Regions from separate parts of the Actinophytocola glycyrrhizae genome, predicted to be linked through region 2. Evidence: riboswitches for the same ligand, from Rfam matches in the RefSeq annotation. Region 2 holds a riboswitch; each other region holds the start of a gene.
The links. Region 2 has a riboswitch for S-adenosylmethionine ahead of ACFPCV_RS22265 (aminotransferase class V-fold PLP-dependent enzyme). Riboswitches for the same ligand answer to the same signal wherever they lie in the genome.

Region 1: linked by a shared signal. The riboswitch ahead of ACFPCV_RS11145 (methionine ABC transporter ATP-binding protein) and the one ahead of ACFPCV_RS22265 (aminotransferase class V-fold PLP-dependent enzyme) in region 2 are both predicted to bind S-adenosylmethionine.
Region 3: linked by a shared signal. The riboswitch ahead of thrC (threonine synthase) and the one ahead of ACFPCV_RS22265 (aminotransferase class V-fold PLP-dependent enzyme) in region 2 are both predicted to bind S-adenosylmethionine.

The regions. Positions count from the first base shown of each region.
Region 1 is NZ_JBHSIS010000006.1:80,391-87,061, forward strand. It holds gene ACFPCV_RS11135 (ABC-F family ATP-binding cassette domain-containing protein) at 1-1,532, opposite strand, end outside; gene ACFPCV_RS11140 (4-(cytidine 5'-diphospho)-2-C-methyl-D-erythritol kinase) at 1,633-2,598, opposite strand; gene ACFPCV_RS11145 (methionine ABC transporter ATP-binding protein) at 2,633-3,628, opposite strand; SAM riboswitch class I at 3,823-3,912, opposite strand; gene rsmA (16S rRNA (adenine(1518)-N(6)/adenine(1519)-N(6))-dimethyltransferase RsmA) at 3,999-4,862, opposite strand; gene ACFPCV_RS11155 (transglycosylase family protein) at 5,199-6,671, opposite strand, start outside.
Region 2 is NZ_JBHSIS010000010.1:122,822-129,492, reverse strand. It holds gene ACFPCV_RS22275 (potassium/proton antiporter) at 1-703, shown strand, start outside; gene sthA (Si-specific NAD(P)(+) transhydrogenase) at 1,045-2,448, opposite strand; SAM riboswitch class IV at 2,519-2,647, shown strand; gene ACFPCV_RS22265 (aminotransferase class V-fold PLP-dependent enzyme) at 2,685-4,004, shown strand; gene lspA (signal peptidase II) at 4,083-4,688, shown strand; gene ACFPCV_RS22255 (RluA family pseudouridine synthase) at 4,685-5,617, shown strand; gene ACFPCV_RS22250 (hypothetical protein) at 5,684-5,962, shown strand; gene ACFPCV_RS22245 (AsnC family protein) at 5,964-6,671, opposite strand, start outside.
Region 3 is NZ_JBHSIS010000022.1:378,810-385,480, reverse strand. It holds gene rpsT (30S ribosomal protein S20) at 136-396, shown strand; gene holA (DNA polymerase III subunit delta) at 644-1,621, opposite strand; SAM riboswitch class I at 1,770-1,900, shown strand; gene thrC (threonine synthase) at 1,912-3,171, shown strand; gene ACFPCV_RS32805 (hypothetical protein) at 3,205-3,771, opposite strand; gene ACFPCV_RS32800 (DNA internalization-related competence protein ComEC/Rec2) at 3,824-6,241, opposite strand; gene ACFPCV_RS32795 (ComEA family DNA-binding protein) at 6,238-6,671, opposite strand, start outside.

The sequences.
Region 1 (6,671 bases), on a different contig from region 2:
GCCTGCGGCGCCTTCGGTGCCGGCGCCGCGATCGCCGCGTCCCTGCGGGTCAGGTACTCGTCGATGCCGCCCGGCAGGTCGGTGATCCGCCCGTCGCCGAGCAGCGCGACGACCGTGTCGCACACGCGCTCCACCAGGTACCGGTCGTGGGACACCACGACCAGCGTGCCCGGCCACGAGTCGAGCAGGTCCTCCAGCTGCTGCAACGTGTCGATGTCGAGGTCGTTGGTGGGTTCGTCGAGCAGCAGCACGTTCGGCTCCGCCATGAGCAGCCGCGCGATCTGCAGCCGCCGCCGCTCGCCGCCGGACAGGTCCGACACCGGCGTCCACTGGCGGGCCGCTGGGAAGCCGAACCGTTCCGCGAGCTGCGAGGCCGACATCTCCTGCTTGCCAAGGGTCACGCGGCGCGCGACCTCCTCGACGGCCTCCAGCACGCGCAGCGTGCCCGGCAGGTCGTGCAGTTCCTGCGACAGGTACGCCATCCGCACGGTCTGGCCCTGGATCCGCTTGCCGGTCTCCGGTTCGGTCTCCCCGGCCAGAAGCCGCAGCAGCGTCGTCTTGCCGGACCCGTTGACGCCGACGAGACCGATGCGGTCACCGGGCCCGATCCGCCACGTCTGGTTCTCGACGAGCAGTTTGTCGCCCGCGCGGAGCGTGACGTCCTCCAGCTCCAGCACGGTGCGGCCGAGCCGCCGCTTCGCGAACGCGAGCAGCTCGACGGAGTCCCTCGGCGGCGGCACGTCGGCGATCAGCGTCTCGGCGGCCTCGATGCGGTACTTCGGCTTGGACGTGCGGGCCGGCGGGCCGCGCCGCAGCCACGCGAGCTCCTTGGCGGCCAGGTTGCGCCGCTTCTCCTCCAGGGTGGCGGCGAGCCGGGCACGTTCCGCGCGGGCGAAGACCCAGTCGGCGTACCCGCCCTCGTACTGCTCGACCCTGCCGCCGACGACCTCCCAGGTGCGGGTGCAGACGGTGTCGAGGAACCAGCGGTCGTGGGTGACGACGACGAGCGCGGTGCCGCGGGCGAGCAGGTGGTCGGCGAGCCAGCGCACGCCCTCGACGTCGAGGTGGTTGGTCGGCTCGTCGAGGATCAGCAGGTCCAGCTCCTGGACCAGCGCGGCGGCGAGCGCGACGCGGCGCCGCTCCCCGCCGGACATGTCGGTGACGGGCGCGTCGAGCCCGTACCCGGTGATGCCGAGACCGCCGAGGATCGAGCGGGCCCTCGGGTCGGCTGCCCACTCGTGCTCCGCGGTGATGCCGAGCGGGTCGAGCACCGCGTTGCGGACCGTCGACCCCGCCGGCAGCTCGGTGCGCTGCGTGACGACGGCCTGCCGCAGGCTCCTGCCCCGGCTGACACGCCCGGCGTCCGGCGGTTCGAGACCGGCGAGCACCTCGAGCAGCGTGGTCTTCCCGCCACCGTTGAGCCCGACGACACCGATGCGGTCACCAGCACCGACACCGAGCGAGACGCCGTCGAGCAGCGGCTTCACGCCGTAGCTCTTGGCGACCGCCTCGAGGTTGACCAGGTTGACCACGATCGGCAACGTTACCCATCCCGGCCGCCCGGCCGTCATGCGCCCGCGACCTGGCGCGGTATCGCACGTCCGCCGAGGGCCGACGATCACCCGCGGGTGATCACGCGTGCACCTGTGGCGGTGCGGAACTCGGTTCGTCGTCGCCACCGACCACGCGGGCGCCGGGGACCGGGCCGTGGACGACGCGGACCGTGCGGCACACCCCCGCGCCGGACAGCTCGGTTGCCACCCGCAGGGCGTCGTCGCCGTCCGCGCACAGGAACGCGCAGGTCGGACCGGAACCCGAGACGGTGCCCGCGAGAGCACCGGCCGCCACCCCCGCGCGCAGCGTGCGCCGCAGGCCGGGGCGCAGCGAGACCGCCGCCGCCTGGAGGTCGTTGCCGAGCAACAGGGCCAGCCGGTGCGGGTCGCCGGACGCGAGCGCCTCCAGCACCGGCTCGACCTCGCCGACGCGAGGCGGGTCGCCCTCGGCCCGGAGCCGGTCCAGCTCGCCGTAGACCTTCGGGGTGGCCAGGCCGCCGCGGGCGAAGGCCAGCACCCAGTGGAAGGTGTGGCGGGCCAGCACGGGCACGATCGCCTCGCCCCTGCCCGTGCCGAGCGCGGTGCCGCCGTGCAGCATGAACGGCACGTCGCTGCCCAGGTTCGCCGCGACCCCGGCCAGCTCGTCGCGGCCGATCTCCAGCTTCCACAGGTTCGCGAGACCGACCAGCGTGGCCGCCGCGTCGGCGCTGCCGCCCGCCATGCCGCCGGACACCGGGATGCCCTTGCGGATCAGCACGCGCACCTTCAGCTCGCCGACGTCACGGCCGACGTGCCGGGCCAGCTCCTCGACGGCCCGCCACGCCAGGTTCGCACCGTTCGTCGGCACCGCTGAGGCGCCTTCACCCTGGACCTCGACACCGGGATCGTCGGCGACGGCGACCGTCACCTCGTCGGTCAGCGACAGCGACTGGAAGACGGTCGTCAACTCGTGGAAACCGTCCCGCCGCAGGTCGCCGACCGCGAGGTGCAGGTTCACCTTCGACGGCACCCGGACGGTCACCGGGCGGGGCACTACCGCAAGCACCGTGCAAGCCTACGGCCACCGCCGGGACCGGTCGCTACGCGGCTGCCACGGCGCGCGGTCCGGTCAGCGCACGCTGCACGTACGCGCCCCGCTCCTCCAGCCAGCCCAGCGCCGCGTCGGCCCGCTCGCCGGTGATGCCGAGCCGGAACCGCGCCACCGGCGTCTCGCCGATCTTGGTCACGCCACCGCCCGACACGGTGATCTCGTTGCCGAACCGGCTCGCGGCCTCCGGCAGCAACGCCCCGATCGACGCGAACCCGACCAGGACGACGTCCGCGACACCGGGCGCGGTCTTCTCGATCGCGGGAAGGACCGTGCGCGCGACCCGGCTGTCCGGGTCCTGCACGAGGTCCAGCAGCCTGCCGTGTTCGAGGATGCGCCCGTCCTCCAGCACCGCGACGTCGTCGGCGATCTTGCGGACGACACCCGCGTCCTGCGTGGCGATGAGGACGGTCGCGCCCAACTCTCCCCTGGCGCGGTCGAGGACCGCGAGCACACCGGCGGCGCCGGTCGCGTCCAGGCCGCCGGTCGGGTCGTCGGCCAGCACCACGGTCGGCTCGCCGACGAGCGCACGCGCGATCGCGATCCGCTGCCGCTGGCCGGGAGTGAGCTGGTCGGGGTAGGTGGCGGCCTTGTCGGTGAGCCCGATCAGGTCCAGCAGCTTGCCGACCCGGTCGCGGCGGCGCGGGCCGTCCACCCCGGCCTGCTCCAGCGGGAGCGCGATGTTGCCGGCCGCGGTGCGCTGCGCGAGGAGCGACTCACCTGCCGGGACGACGCCGATGCGGGCACGCGCGGCGCGCAGGCTGCGCTGGTCGAGCGCCGCGGTGTTGAGCCCGTCGAGGCGGAAGACGCCGCTGTCGGGACGTTCGCGGAGGGCGAGCACCCTGGCGAGGGTGGACTTGCCGGCCCCGGCCGGGCCCACGACACCGGCGATCACACCGGCTTCCACGTTCAGGGTGACGTCGTCCAGCGCGACCACGGCGCCGGTAGTACTTCGGAACGACTTGGTCAGGTTCTCGACGGTGATCACGTTCGGGTACTCCAGTCCAGGCGCACGCGGGTGCGTACCCGCGTGTGGTGAGTGGCCCCGTCGGCCAGGGCTCAGGGAAGTCGGATGGCTCGAATCAGCTTCAGTTCGATGAGCACATGCGACGACAGCCCGTGACCGTGCGCCTGCACTGGTCGATGACCCGCCTGGTGGTGAGGATCTGCACCGTTCTCACTCCTCCATCGTTCCTGGCGGTAGCACCTGCCCGCGACGGGTGGTTGCTGCGGCGTCTCAGAGCCAGGTCTCTCGGCCGCTCGGGATGGATTACCGCTGACAAGTACACCTGACGGGTCCACTGGTTGGCAACCCGCGAACCCCCGAATTGAGTCCTGCTATTCGGAGGATCACATCGTTACTCCAGTCCCTTGCCCGCCGTTCGGGCTATCGAGGCGTAGTCGCCGACCGTGATGGTCTCCCCGCGGGCGGCCGGATCGACCCCGGCGCGGGTGAGGATGCCGGCGGCCCGGTCGGCTGTTCCCGCCCAGGTCGCGAGGGCTGCCCGGAGCGTCTTGCGCCGCTGCGCGAAGGCCGCGTCGACGAGCGGGAACACCGTTTTCCGGTCCCCTGGCGGCGGTTCGCGGCGGGTGAGGAGGACGAGCGCGGAGTCGACGTTGGGCACGGGCCAGAAGACGGTCCTCGGCACCGTGGCGACCCGCCGCGCGTGGGCGTACCAGGCGATCTTGACGCTGGGCACGCCGTAGACCTTGGAGCCGGGGCCCGCCACCATGCGGTCGGCGACCTCGGCCTGGACCATGACCAGCGCACGGGTCATGGTCGGCAGCTCGGCGAGCAGGTGCAGCACGACGGGCACGGAGACGTTGTAGGGCAGGTTCGCGACGAGCGCCGTCGGGGCGTGGAGCTGTTCGCTGGTGGCCCTGAGCGCGTCGGCGTTGACGACGGTGAGCCGGTCCGCGACAACGGGCGCCCGCTCCGCGACGGTCGCGGGGAGCCGCCCGGCGAGCACCGGGTCGATCTCGACGGCCACCACCTTCCGGACGACCGGCAGGAGGGCCAGGGTGAGCGACCCGAGCCCGGGCCCGACCTCGAGGACGGTGTCGTCGGCCCGCACCCCGGCGGCGGCCACGATGCGGCGCACGGTGTTGGGGTCGTGCACGAAGTTCTGCCCGAGCTTCTTCGTGGGGCGGACGTCCAACTCCGCGGCGAGCCGCCGGATGTCGCCGGGCCCAAGAAGGGCACTCACGTCAGCCTCAGTCACCCACAGAGCCTAACCACCCCCAAGAACCCCCACCCACCCCCCGCAAACCCCGCGAGTCCCCGCTTCAGAACCCGCGAGTCCCCCGTTCAAGACCCGCGAGTCCCCCGTTCAGAACCCGCGAGTCCCCCGTTCAGGACCGGTGAGTCACCGGTTCGCGGTTTTGATCCGACTCCCGAACCCGCAACTCGCAGGTTCCGAAACGGGGACTCGCGAGTTCTGAAAGGGGGACTCGCGGGTTCTGAAGCGGGGACTCGCGAGGTTTGGTGGGGGTGGGGGTGGGTATGGCTGTGGGCCGGGTCCCCCTGGGGGAGCCGGCCCACAGGTGCTGGGTACGGGTTACTTTGGCAGGCCCAGTTGGCTGGAGCAGTGGGGCCAGGCGCCGTAGCCGCCGCGAGCGTCGCGGAGCTTGGTCGCGATCGCGATCTGCTGTTCGCGGGTGGCCTGGTGCGGGTACTCGGCGTACTGGTCGCCGCCGTAGGCGTCCCACGTGCCCTTGTTGAACTGGAGGCCGCCGTAGTAGCCGTTGCCGGTGTTGATGGCCCAGTTGCCGGTGGACTCGCACTGCGCGAGCCGGTCCCACACCTCGCCGTCCGGGATGACCGGGACCGGGGGCTTCTTGGTGCCGACGCGGATGACCTTCGGCTTGGCTTCCTTGGTGACCTTGGAGCCGATCTCCTCGCGGCCGACCTCTTTGCCGTTCTTCACGGTGACGCGGTAGGTCGCGATGCGCTCGCCCGCTGCGCCCGGTTCGACGACGACCTCGGTGCCCTGGTCGGCGTTCGGGTCCTCGACCTCCTCGACCGGCGGCTCGATCTTCTCGGTCTGGTTGACGACCGTGACGCCGTTGCGGGTGATCCGGACCTCGGCACCGTCGGTGATCTTCAGGTCCGACGCCGGGGTGATCGTGTCCTCGGGGCCGAGGGAGAGCTTCAGGTCCTTCAGGAGCTCGGCCGCGGTGACCGCGGTGGTCTTCATCGCCTTCGGGGCGTTGCCGCCGTCGAAGAGCGTGATGTTCTTGAGGGTCTTGACCTCGATCGCCATCCCGTTGAGGGGGATCTCGTGGTCCTTGTCGTGCGAGAGCTTCGCGCCCTCGGTCGACAGGTTCAGCTGCTGGAGCGCCTCGCCGACCGTGGTGGAGCGGACCCACAGGTCCCGCTTCTCACCGTCGACGGTCAGGTGGAGCTGGCGGCCGCGCTGCAGGACGATCTTGCCGTCGTCGTTGATCGCGGCGGAGGGGGACGGGGAGAGGGCGTCGTGGCTGCCGACGGTGATGCCCTCGTCCTCGAGCACCTCGCCAACGGTGTCGGCGTAGGTGCTGACCTGGTGGGCCTCACCGTCGATGTCGACCGTGACGGACTTGTTCATCGCGATCGCGGCGGCGCCGCCGCCGATCAGCGACACCAGGATCGAGGCGATGGTGGCCTTGAGGACCGTCTTCTTCCAGCGCTTGATGCCGGTGACGACCTCGGGCGGGGCCTCGTCGGTCTCGGTCAGCGGGAGCGCGTACGCACGTCCGCCGGACGACAGCTCGTCCGGAATGACGGGGAGGACGGTGGTCTCGGCGTTGATCAGCCGGATGAGCTCGTCGACGTCGACGTCCGCCGCCGCCATGAGCTCGTCGGCCTGCGGGCCGAGGGCGAGCCGGACATCGTGGTCCGTGATCGCGAGGGTGCCGGAGTAGGAGTTCTCGTCCACGTCCGGCAGGTCGTGGAAGTCGGGGAACTCGGAGCGCCACGCACGGAAGTCCTCGTCGAGGACCGCGGTGCGGGTCGGTGCGCCCGCTTCGACCGGGGTGAACCAGTCAGTGTC
Region 2 (6,671 bases):
ACTGTCGTTCGCCGAAGGGCTCGGCTGGCTGTCGCAGATCGGCCTGTTCGTCCTGCTCGGGCTGTTCATGTCGCCGAGCAGGCTGCTGGACGCGGTCGTGCCCGGCCTCGTCGCCGGCCTCGTGCTCACGTTCCTCGCGAGGCCGATCTCGGTCGCGGTGTCGCTGACCCCGTTCCGGGTGCCGTGGCGCGAACAGGCGTTCCTTTCGTGGGCCGGCCTGCGCGGCGCGGTGCCGATCGTGCTGGCGATGATCCCGATCACCGAGGGCCGGCCGGGCGCGGACAAGCTGGTGGACGCGGTGTTCGTGCTGGTCATCGTGCTGACGATCGTGCAGGGCAGCACCCTGCCGCTGGTGGCGCGGCTGCTCGGGCTCGCGAAGACGGGGGAGCCCAAACAGGTCGACGTGGACGCCGCGCCACTCGACGAGCTGGGCGCGGTCCTGCTCACGTTCACCGTGCCGGCCGGGTCGAAGATGCACGGCGTGTACCTGTCGGAGCTGCGCCTGCCGGTGGGCGCGACCGTGAGCCTGCTCGTCCGCGACGGCGTCGGGCACACCCCTGGCCTGTCGACGCGTGTGCAGGAACTCGACCAGCTCCTGGTCGTGGCCACCGAAGGGGTCCGCACGGCGACCGAACGCCGCATCCGCGCCGTCGACCGCGCCGGCCGCTTCGCCCGCTGGCGCGGCGAAACCGGCGAGGACTAGCCGTTTGTTTCCGTGAAGATCATGTGAAGTGGCTTTGGCGTACGAACCCGTCATCAGGCACGACCCCCACACCCCTGCGGGCGCCCGCGTGGGCGCCCCGATGCCGTGAAAGGCGCGTTCACGGCACAACCGGTGCCGTGAACGCGCCGTTCACGGCGCTGAGCGCCGTGAACGGCCCATTGACGGCATCGCGGAGGCCGTGAACGCGCCTTTCACGGCACCAATCCCGCGCCTACGCACCCCGACGGTGGCGTAAGGCGCGCCTCGGGGGGCTTGCTTCACGGCGCTCAGCGCCGTCAATGGGCCTTCAGGGCATTGCCGATGCCGTCAATCTTCTACGGTCAGTCGGTCAGCATGCTGATCTGGCGCATCTTGTTCGTCGCGTCGAGGGCGGCGACCTTGTACGACTCGGCCAGGGTCGGGTAGTTGAACACCGTGTCGACGAGGTAGTCGACGGTGCCGCCGCAGCCCATCACGGCCTGTCCGATGTGGACCAGCTCGGTCGCGTTGGTGCCGAAGACGTGCACGCCGAGCAGGGAGCGGTCCTCTGGCGACACCAGCAGTTTCAGCACCCCGTACGAGTCGCCGATGATCTGGCCGCGGGCCAGCTCCCGGTACCGGGACACGCCGACCTCGAACGGCACCCGCTGTTCGGTCAGCTCGTCCTCGGTGCGGCCGATGAAGCTGATCTCCGGGATGGTGTAGATGCCGATCGGCTGCAGTGCGTGCATCTCGTGCGCCGGTTCGCCGCACGCGTGGTGCGCGGCGAGCCTGCCCTGTTCCATCGACGTCGCGGCCAGCGCGGGGAAGCCGATCACGTCGCCGACCGCGTAGATGTTGTCCACCTCGGTGCGGAAGGCCGAGTCGACGGTGATGCGGCCGCGTTTGTCCGCGGTCAGCCCGGCGGCGGCCAGGTCCAGCCCCTCGGTCATGCCCTGCCGTCCCGCCGAGTACATCACCGTGTCGGCGGGGATCTTCTTGCCGCTCTCCAGGACGGCGACCGTGCCCTTCTCGTACCGCTCGACCGCGGTGACCGTCTCGCCGAACCGGAACGTCACCGCGAGGTCGCGCAGCTGGTACTTGAGCGCCTCGATGACCTCGGTGTCGCAGAACTCGAGCATCCGCGTCCGCTGCTCGATCACCGTCACCTTCGTGCCGAGCGCGGCGAACATCGACGCGTACTCGACGCCGATCACCCCGGCGCCGACCACGACCATGGACCGGGGGATCCGCTCCAGGCCCAGGATGCCGTCCGAGTCCACGATCGTGTGATCGTCGAAGTCCACAGTGGATGGCCGGGCCGGGCGGGTGCCGGTGGCGATCACGATCTTCTCTGCGGTGACCTTGCGCTCGTGCCCGCTGCCGTCGGACACCTGCACGGTGTGCCGGTCGAGGAACCGGCCGAGGCCGGGCAGCACGTCGACGCCGTTGCGGGCCAGCTGGCTGCGGATCACGTCCACCTCGCGATCGACCACGTGCGACGTCCGCGCGGTCAGGTCGCCGATCGTGATGTCCTCCTTGACCCGGTAGCTCTGTCCGTACAGCTCCCGCTGCGACATGCCCGTCAGGTACAGCACCGCCTCGCGCAACGTCTTCGACGGGATCGTGCCCGTCTGGATGCAGACGCCGCCGATCATGTTGCGTCGTTCGATCAGCGCGACCGACGCGCCGAGCTTCGCCGCGGCGATCGCCGCCTTCTGCCCGCCAGGACCGGACCCCAGCACGAGCACGTCGTAGTCAGCCATGCGGGCCAGTCTGGCAGGGTCACATCCGTTGGACAGCCGAACGGTCGATCGGCTACCTTTTCTTCACGAAGGTCATGAGTGCCAGCTGCAGGTGACACTGCGAAGCCCCGGCTTGCTGGCCGGCAACCCTCCAACCGCGGTGGGGTGCCCCGGGTGAGGACCAGGCCCTCCGCGAGGTGCGGACGGGCAAGCGCGGGCCCTGGGAGCGGGGTCCCCGACCCAGGAGGCACCCCGTCATGACGCTTGCCATTCCCCACGCCCGAGCCGCCGTCGAAGCGCCGAGCACGGACCTGCCGTCCGTCGCGGGCAGCGGGCTCACCGTGCCCCTCGCGAACGGCACGTGGGTCCAGTACGCCAACCTCGACCACGCCGCCAGCGCGCCGTGTCTCGACGCCGTGCGGGACGCGGTGAACGAGCTGCTTCCCTGGTACGCCAGCGTCCACCGCGGCGCCGGGTTCGCCTCGCAGGTGTCCACGAAGGTCTACGAGAAAGCCCGGCACGTGGTCCGCGGGTTCGTCGGCGCCTGCCGCACCGACGAGGTCGTGTTCACCCGCAACACCACCGACGCGCTGAACCTGCTCGCGAGGGCGCTGCCCGCGAACACGTCGGTGGTCGTGTTCGACACCGACCACCACGCCGCGCTGCTGCCGTGGCGCGGCCCGCACGTGTACCGCGTGACGCCGACCGCCAACGTCGAGCGCGACCTCGACGAGGCCCTTGCCGCGACCCCGGCCGGGCCCCGCCTCGTCGTGGTCACCGGCGCCGCGAACGTCACCGGCGAGCTGTGGCCGGTCGCTCGTCTCGCCGCCGTCGCCCGCCGCCACGGCGCCCGCGTCGCGCTCGACGCCGCCCAGCTCGCGCCGCACCGCCCGGTCGATGTGCGGGCCCTCGACGTCGACTACGTGGTGCTGTCCGGGCACAAGCTGTACGCCCCGTTCGGCGCCGGTGCGCTGGTCGGGCGCGCGGACTGGCTGCGTGCTGCCCACCCGTACCTCGCGGGCGGCGGCGCGAGCAGGCTGGTGTCCGAGCGCGCCGTCTCGTGGCACCACGGCCCGGAGCGGCACGAGGCCGGTTCGCCGAACGTGGTCGGCGCGTACGCGCTGGCGGTCGCCTGCCAGACGATCGGCCGCTCGTGGGACGCGGTGACCGCGCACGAGGAGGAGCTGCTCGACCGCCTGCGCACCGGGCTCGCGAGCATCCCCGGCGTGCGGCAGCTGTCGATCCTCGGCGCCGACGCGCCCCGGGTCGGCGTCGTCAGCTTCACCGTCGAGGGCCACGACCCCGGCCTGGTCGCCGCGTACCTGTCGGCCGAGTACGGCATCGGTGTGCGCGATGGCGCGTTCTGCGCGCACATCGCGGTGCGCAGGCTCACCGGCGACCGCGCGCTGCGGGCGAGCCTCGGTCTGGGCAGCACCGCCGAGCACGTCGATCGCCTGCTCACCGCGCTGCGGCGGCTGGTCACCGACGGCCCGGCCGGCCGGTACGAGCTGGTCGACGGCCGGTACGCGCCGGTCGAGGACACCCGTCCGCTACCGGCCTTCCTGACCGGCCTGTGAACAGGCCATGGACAATGGCCCGGTGAGCGGAGTGAACGATTCAACCCCGCGGCTGGTCGGAACCTTCGAGGACCAGTCGTGAAACCCGACGAGACCGGCGCCGAGCCGGACACCGCGGAACCGCCCACGGCGCCGCTGCCACCGAGGAAGGTGTGGCTCGTCGCGGCCGTCGCGCCGGTCGTGCTGGTCATCGACCAGGTCACCAAGCAGCTCGCGCTGGCCGGGCTCGAGCACGAGCCACCGGTCCGGGTCCTCGGCGGCCTGTTCCACCTGCAGATCGTGCGCAACCCGGGTGCCGCGTGGGGCATGGCCACCGGCATGACGTGGGTGCTGACGCTCATCGCGCTCGCCGTGGTCATCGGCATCGTCTGGGTGCTGCCGAAGCTGCGGTCCACGGGCTGGGCCATCGGGCTCGCGCTGGTGCTGGCCGGTGCGCTCGGCAACCTCCTCGACCGGTTCTTCCGCGCGCCGGGCGCGATGCACGGCCACGTCGTGGACTTCCTGTCGCCGTTCGCGCCGAACGGGGAGGCGTTCCCCGTGTTCAACATCGCCGACGCGGCGATCTGCGTCGGCGGCGCACTGATCGTGCTGATGGCGCTGCTGGGCCGCGACTACGACGGCCGCAGCACGGCCGACAAGAAGAGCGCCGACAAGAGCGCCGACAAGAGCAAGGACGACAAATGACCGCCCGTACTCTGCCCGTCCCGGACGGGCTCGACGGCATGCGCGTGGACGCCGGGCTCGCGAAGCTCCTCGGCCTGTCCCGCACCGCGGTCGCCGCCATCGCCGAGTCGGGTGACGTGCTGCTCGACGGCCGCGCCGCCGGCAAGTCGGACAAGCTGACCGCCGGTGCGTGGCTGGAGGTCACGATCCCGGAGCCGGAACGCGAGGACGGCGGCCCGGCACCGGCGATCGAGGTGCCCGGCATGTCGGTCATCCACGAGGACGACGAGATCGTGGTCGTGGACAAGCCGGTCGGCGTCGCCGCGCACCCGAGCCCCGGCTGGACCGGGACGACCGTGATCGGCGGGCTCGCCGCCGCGGGCGTGCGGGTGTCGACGTCCGGCGCCGCCGAGCGGCAGGGTGTCGTGCACCGGCTCGACGTCGGCACCACCGGCATCATGGTGGTGGCCAAGAGCGAGCACGCGTACACGGTGCTCAAGCGGGCGTTCAAGGAACGGACGGTCGACAAGGGGTACCACGCGCTCGTGCAGGGGCACCCGGACCCGTCGTCGGGCACCATCGACGCGCCGATCGACCGGCACCCCAAGCACGACTACAAGTTCGCCGTCGTCGCCGGTGGCAGGCCGAGCGTCACGCACTACGAGACGATCGAGGCGTTCCGCGCCGCGTCGCTCGTGGACATCAAGCTGGAGACCGGGCGCACACACCAGATCCGCGTGCACTTCTCCGCGCTGCGCCACCCGTGCGTCGGCGACATCGCCTACGGCGCGGATCCGACGCTGGCCAAGCGGCTGGGCATGGCACGCCAGTGGCTGCACGCGCGGCGGCTCGGGTTCCACCACCCGGCGGACGGGCAGTGGGTCGAGTTCACCAGCCAGTACCCGGAAGACCTGCAGAAGGCGTTGGACCGGCTGGCGGCCGAGAGCTGAAGTTCTCCACGTCGCGCCCGTTTTCGCGTACTTTGGTCGGCAACCAGCGAGGGTGGGGTGGTGCGAGTGCGCGACAGAGCCGATGGCGATCCGGTGGAGCACTTCCTCGAGGACGGCGTCGCGCCACCGGTGATCGGCGGCGGCCCCCCGGAGTCGCCGTTCGACATCGAACCGGACCCCGAGCCGCAAGGCCGCCACGGGCAGCAGCACGAACCGGGCTACCGGGCGCAGCGGCAGGAACCACCGACGTCACCGATCCCGGTCGTGCGCAACGTGCCGCGCGAGCAGGAGGAGCCGAAGCGCAGGTCGTGGGTCGCGAGGATGCTCCGATTACCCGGCAAGTAGATCAGTTCTCGACTGTCCAGGTGAGTGTGCGGGTCTCCTCGTCGGGGCGGGGGCTCCAGCGGACCGACGTGATCTCCGTGTGCTCCGGCACGACGTACACCGTGTGCCCGCCCTGCGTCTCGCCCGGCGGGACGCCGATCCGGTGCGGCGGCCGCGACGACAGCGACACCGGCGCCTTCGAGATCGTCTTGCCTTCCGGCGTCACCAGCACCAGGTACAGGTCCGGCAGCGACTGGAACGCCACGCTGCCCCGGTTGGTCAGCTCGGTGTGCACGACCACGGACCGCTCACCCTCCTGCAGCCGGTAACCGGCCGCCGTGAACAGGTAGTCCGCCGGGTCGACCACCTCGACGAGCGTGATCGACAGCCGCTCGCCCTCGAGCCCTTCGGTCTGCAACGCGGAACCGACCTTGCCCTGCCGCACGTCGGGTTCCGCCCGCTCCTGCCGGATCGTGGGCTGCGTCATGTCCTGAGGTGGCGCGTCGCCACGTGCCCACGTCGAGGTCTGCGGCGGACCCCACATGCTGATCGGCGCCTCGACCTGCGGCATCGGCTGGGCCTGCTGCTGCGGCTGGAGTTGCGGCACCTGCTGTTGCATCGGCGCGGGGAACGGCTGGCTCGGCGGCCCGGTCTGGGGCTGCGCGGGGAACGGCGCGCTGGGCGGGCCGGTGCGCGGCATCATCGGCTGCGGCACCGAGTGCGGCCCGGA
Region 3 (6,671 bases), on a different contig from region 2:
CCGCTGAACCGCCCTGGTAGTCTCACCGGGTCGTGCCCGTGTGGCATTCCGCCCAGGAGGAAACCCGTCCGTTCCGGAGGGGCCACCCTAAATGCGGTCACGACAACCGTGATCGACATCGAGGAGTAGTCCCCCATGGCCAACATCAAGTCCCAGATCAAGCGGATCAAGACGAACGAGAAGGCGCGCCAGCGCAACAAGTCCGTCAAGTCCTCGGTGAAGACCGCGATCCGCAAGTTCCGAGAAGCAGCCGACGCCGGCGACAAGGCGAAGGCCGTGGAGCTGCTGCAGGAAGCCAGCCGCAAGCTCGACAAGGCGGCGGGCAAGGGCGTGATCCACGCGAACCAGGCGGCGAACAAGAAGTCCGCCATGGCGAAGCGCGCGAACCAGATCTGACCCAGATCTGCCCAGAACACCCCGAGGGCGCGCCGGCACAGCCGGCGCGCCCTCGTCATGTCCGGACTTGTCCACAACCGCTCCGGTTATCCACAACCAAGATCGACACCCCACCCACTGACACCCCCATCCGGTAGACTGGCAAGGCGGGATGCCCCCGGGTTCGGGTGGGGGTTGCCCACCGGCCGTTTTCGATGAATCCGCTGGTCAGCGAGCGTCCATCAGGGTCAAGCACACCCGGTGACGGTCAGGTCCGGCGGCGGGCTTCCGCCAGCTTCAGCACGGCCCGCTCCAGCGCGTAGCCCGCGTCCGCCGCGACACCCTTCACGTCCGCGTTGACGTCGGCCACCACCCGCATCGCCATCACCAGGCCCGCCGGGTGCCACCCACGCGACTGCGCCAGCGCCTTGCGGACCTTCCACGCGGGCATCCCCAGCTCACTCGACAGCCGGAACGGGTCGGCCCGGCCCGCGCCGGCCACCTTCGCGACCGTGCGCACGGCGTCGGCCAGCGCGTCGGCCACGAGCACGTGCGGCACACCCAGCTGCATCGCCCAGCGCAGCATCTCCAGCGCACCCGTCACGTCGCCGGTGACGGCCTTCTCCGCGACCGCGAACCCCGTCACGTCCGCTCGGCCCCGGTGGTAGCGGCGGATCGCCTCGACCGTGACCTGACCGTTGGTGTCCGCGACCAGTTGTGCCGCCGCGGCGGCGAGTTCCCTGAGGTCGGATCCGACGGACTCGATCAGCTCTCGTACCGCCTCCAGGTCCGTTTTCCCACCCGCCCGGCGGATCTCGTTCCGGACGAACGATTCGCGGTCACCCGGTTTGGTGATTTTCGGGCATTCGACGACCTGCGCGTCCGCCGACCGCATCGCGGTCACCAGGTCCTTGCCAGGCTTGCGGCCACCACCGTTGTGCAGCACGACAAGCTGCACGCTGTCGGCGGGTTCCTTGACGTAGGCGGCGATCGACACGGCGATGTCCTTGCCCGCCTCCTGCGCACCCTCCAGGACGATCACGCGCCGCTCGGCGAACAGCGAAGGGCTGACGAGTTCCGCGAGCTCCGGTGCGGTCAGGTCGGTCACCTTCACTCGGGTCGTCTCGGCCGTCGGGTCGGCGAGACGCGACGCCTCCACCGCGGCCTGGACGGCCCGTTCGACCAGCAGTTCCTCTTCGCCCAGCACGAGCTGCAGTGCGGGCGGGGTCACGGCGGGCGCCTTCACCCCGCCATCCTCGCATCACCCGCCCACGGCCGGGCCGACGGGCAGGCCGCCGCCCTCGAGGCCCGCTGAACCCGCTCTCGGATGATGGACCTCACATTGGCCGAGTCACGGGGTCGTGCCGTAACGTGTCCGGCAGACAACTGAATACCGCTCATCCAGAGGGGCAGAGGGATCGGCCCGAAGAAGCCCCGGCAACCGGCGTCAGCCGCATCATTCGCGTACGCGAGGACGGCGACGACCACGGTGCCAATTCCGACCCGCACGCGGGACAGATGAGGAGACACCTCGCGATGACGATCACCGCCGACGCCGGCACCACCACGCTCGACCTCGGGCCCGCACGCGCCCTGACCTGCCGGGAATGCGGCAACCAGATTCCACTCGCCCCCGAGTTCGCGTGTAGCGAGTGTTTCGGCCCGCTGGAGGTCTCCTACGAGTTCGGTGATGTCACCCGAGCCGAGATCGAAGCGGGCCCCAGGTCGATCTGGCGGTACCGCGGGCTGTTGCCCGTCCCGTCCGATGTGGACAGGCACCCCAACACCGAGCCCGGCCTCACGCGGCTCGTGAAGGCCGACCGCCTGGGCGCGGCCCTGGGCATGAAGTCCTTGTGGGTCAAGGATGACACCGGCAACCCGACACACTCCTTCAAGGACCGTGTGGTCGGCGTGGCACTCGCCGCCGCACGGCAGCTCGGTTTCCGGGTGCTCGCGTGCCCGTCCACCGGCAACCTCGCGAACGCGGTCGCGGCCGCCGCGGCCCGCGCGGGCTGGGAGTCGGTGGTGCTCATCCCGTCGTCCCTCGAACGGGCGAAAATCCTGACCACGGCCGTGTACGACGGCGCGCTGATCGCCGTCGACGGCAACTACGACGACGTGAACCGGCTCGCCACCGAACTGGCCGCGGAGCACGAGGACTGGGCGTTCGTGAACGTCAACGTCCGGCCGTACTACGCGGAGGGTTCGAAGACCCTCGGCTACGAGGTCGCCGAGCAGCTGGGCTGGCGCCTGCCCGACCAGGTGGTCGTGCCGATCGCGTCCGGTTCGCAGCTCACCAAGGTGGACAAGGGTTTCCGCGAGCTGATCGACCTCGGCCTCGTCGACGGCAGGCCGTACCGCGTGTTCGGTGCGCAGGCCACCGGCTGTTCCCCGGTCGCCGCCGCCTACAAGGCGGGCCACGACGTCGTGACTCCGGTGAAGCCGGACACCATCGCCCGGTCCCTCGCGATCGGCGCGCCCGCGGACGGCCCGTACGTGCTGGACGTCGTCCGGCGCACGGGTGGCGCGGTCGAGAACGTCTCCGACGACGAGGTCGTCGCGGGCATCCGCCTGCTGGCCAGGACCGAAGGCATCTTCGCCGAAACCGCGGGTGGTGTCACCGTGGCCACGGCCAAGAAGCTCATCGAGACCGGCCAGCTCGACCCCGAGGCCGAGACGGTCCTCCTCATCACCGGCGACGGCCTCAAGACCCTCGATGCCGTGCAGGACAAGGTGGGCCCGCGTGCGACGGTGCCGCCGTCCGCGGCCGCGGTCCGCGAAGCCCTGGCCGACTGACAGCCACCTCGCCGTGCTCTGACCCGCTGCGGGTCAGAGCGCGGCGAGCAGGTTCCGCAGAAACCCGGGCGCACCAACACCGAGCACCAGACCGAGCGCCACCCCGACCGTGGCGTCCACGACGTCCGCACCGTGTTCGTACCCGGCACGCACCGTCTCCCCACCGTCTGGTGTGGACAGCCGAGACACCTGTCGCCCGTTGCGCTCCAACCGAGCCCGCCATCGGCCTTCGTGGTGCATCAGGTACTGCCGGCCCGCCACCGTGGCCCGCACGTCGAACGTCGCCCGCCGCATCGCGCGCCGCCCGCAGTCCAGCGGCACGGGCTGCCCGTCGACCGTCAACGTGATCGCGTGCCGGTCGTTGGGCAGGATGCGCGGCGGCCGAACCAGCCACACGAGCCGTCGCTTCAACGCGTCGGGCATGTGCAGCGGCGCGCTGAGCGTCACCCTCGCCTGCCACGGCCCGGTCACCGTCACCACGCGCGGATCCCACGCACCCGTCACGGTGAACGTGCCGAACGCGGCGTCCTGGATCCGGACCACCACCGGCTCGGTGGGCAGATCCGCACCCACAACGGCTTTCCGCAGCTTGTCGAACACCCGGCAAAGCTAGCCGACTCCGAACCTCACCACCGGCAGGACACGAGAAGCCCTATGAAGAGTCGCCAGCCCGTCCCGGCGGTGCCCGCGACGCGCCACGGGTGACCGCCCGCGGCCCGTTGTCCGTCGCGACGATCGCGGTGTCCCCGCTCGTGTCGGTCCGCAACACCAGCGCACCGGTGCGCGCGAGCAGTCGCATCGTGAACGGGCTGGGATGCCCGTAGCGGTTTCCCGCCCCGACACTCACCAGCGCGATCCGTGCCCGCGTCGCCGAGAACAACTCCGGCGACGTGTACCGCGAACCGTGGTGCGGCACCTTGAACACGTCGGCGGACAGGTCCACCCCCGCGTCCAGCAACCGCGCCTGCGCCGACAGCTCCACGTCCCCGCTCAGCAACACCCGCCCCGCGGGCGTGGTCGCCCGCAACACCAACGACGCGTTGTTGATCTCCGTGCCGTCCGACTCCGCCGCCGGCATCACCTCCTTCTCGTCGGGCGCCAACACCTCGATCACCAACCCCGGCCAGCTCAGCCGCTGCCCGGCACTCAGCTGCAACACCGGCACCCCGGCGTCCTGCGCCTTCCGCCGCACGTCCTCCCATGCCCACCGCGGCTGCCGCGCCCTGCTGACGCCCACCGCGCCCACCGCCCGTTCCGACAGCACCCCGTCCAGCCCGCCGACGTGGTCCGCGTGCAGGTGGCTCAGCACCACCAGCGGCACACGCGCCACGTCCAGCCGGTCCAGGCACCCGGCCAGCGGCGCCGCGTCCGGTCCGGTGTCGACCACGACGGCACGCCCGGCCTCACCCGTCGCGAGCACCAACGCGTCGCCCTGGCCGACGTCGCACGCCACGACAGCCCACCTGTCCGGCGGCCATCCGGGCGCGATCACCCGCAGCGGCACGACGACGATCAGCAGACCGGTCAGCAGCAGCCCGATGAGCACCCGCAGCCGTCGCCTGCGCGACGCCGCCGCCAGCAACATCACGCACCCGGCGAGCAGCATCCCGCCGAGCCAGCCCGCAGGCCACGCGATCACCGCTCCCGGGACGTCGGCCGCGTGCCGGGCGACCAGGATCAGCCAGTCCGCCTCCGGGCCCGCCACCCGGACCAGCACCTCGGCGAGCCACCGGGACACCGGCGCCACCACCGCCGCCAGCACGCCCAGCACGGTCGCGGGCGCGACCACCGGAGCCGCCAGCAGGTTCGCGACGACCGCGACGAGGCTCACCTCACCCGCGAACCCCGCGACCACCGGCGCCGTGACAAGGTGCGCCGCCGCGGGCACCGCCAACGCCTCGGCCAGCCCTCGCGGCACTCCCCGCACCGCGAGCCTGTCCGCCCACCTCGGCGCGATCAGCACGAGCCCACCGGTCGCGAGCACCGACAACGCGAAGCCGATGCTCACCGCCATGGCCGGGTCCCACAGCACCAGCCCGATCACGGCGACTGCGAGCGCGGGCAACGCCGCCCGCTGTCGGCCCACCGCCAGGGCCAGCAACCCGACCGCGCCCATCACGCCCGCCCGCAGCACGCTCGGCTCGGGCCCGGCCAGCACGACGAACCCGATCAGGGCGAGCATCGCCCCGGCGGCCGCCGTCCTCGGTCCGCAGCGCAACGTCCGCAGAAGCAACAGCACCGCCACGCAGACGATCGCCAGGTTGCTGCCACTGACAGCGAGCAGGTGCGCGAGACCCGCCGCCTGGAACTCGTCCACCACCTGCGGCGGCAGGTCATCGGTGTCGCCGACGACCAACGCGGGCAACAGCCCACGCGGCTCCGCGTCCAGCACACCGGCCGCGTCCCGGAGGCCCGCACGCAGGGTCTGTGCGACCCGCTGCCACACCGCGGCCGCACTCACTGCCTCCGGCGGTCCCCGGACCCGCAGCACGGCCACGGTCAACTCGCCGGGCTGGGCGGGCGCCATCACCGCGACCGCGGTCACCTGCTGTCCCGGCAGCAACGCACGCCACCGCTCGGCGGGCGCGATCACGACGACCGCGCCCGTGGATCGCACCGGACGACCGGCCGCCACCGCGCTCACGACCCTGGCAGGCACCACCACGGTCCACACGCCGCCCTGCTGCCCACCGAACCCGGCGGAGACCACCGGCTTGGGCCGCTCGGTGACCTCGACCCGGACGACCGCCGAAGAACCGGCCGCCGCGGGCCGCCGAAGCGGGTCCTCCTCGGCGGCGCGCAGCCGGAGCGTGCCGACCAGCCCCACCAGCAGGCTGCACACGAGCAACGACCACGCCAGCCCCGCACGCCACCACCGGGCGACCGCCGACCGGCCACGGAACCTGACCGCCACGGCGAGGCCAACCACGACCCCCGCGAACGCGGTCGCCGCGGACCACCACCAGCCGAGCAGCAGACCGGCCATCGTGGCGAGCCACACCACGAGTGCCGCGGGCACCAGCCGCCAGTCCTGTCTGCCGCCGACCTCGAGCCCCAGCCCGCCGATCATCGCGCCACGACCAGGTCCTGCAGCTTCGCGAACCGGCTCGGCCCGATGCCGTGGATCTCCCGTAGCTGGTCGACGCTGTCGAACCGGCCGTGCTCGGTGCGCCAGTCGACGATGCTCTGTGCGGTCACCGGGCCCACCCCCGGCAACGCGTCGAGATCCGTCAGCGTCGCCGTGTTCAGGTCGACCTTCTCTGGCTCGCCGGAGGCCGTCGCGCCGGTCACCGGCTCGGCACCCGGCGGCGGTGGCACACCGACGTAGATCTGCTCACCGTCGCCGAGCTTGCGCGCCAGGTTGAGCGCACCGAGGTCGGCTCCCGGCACCGGTCCGCCCGTCTCCCGCAAGGCGTCGGCGACGCGGGCGCCCTCCGGCAGCGTGATCAGCCCCGGTCGGGCGACCCGGCCGACCACGCTCACCACGATGGGTGTCTCGG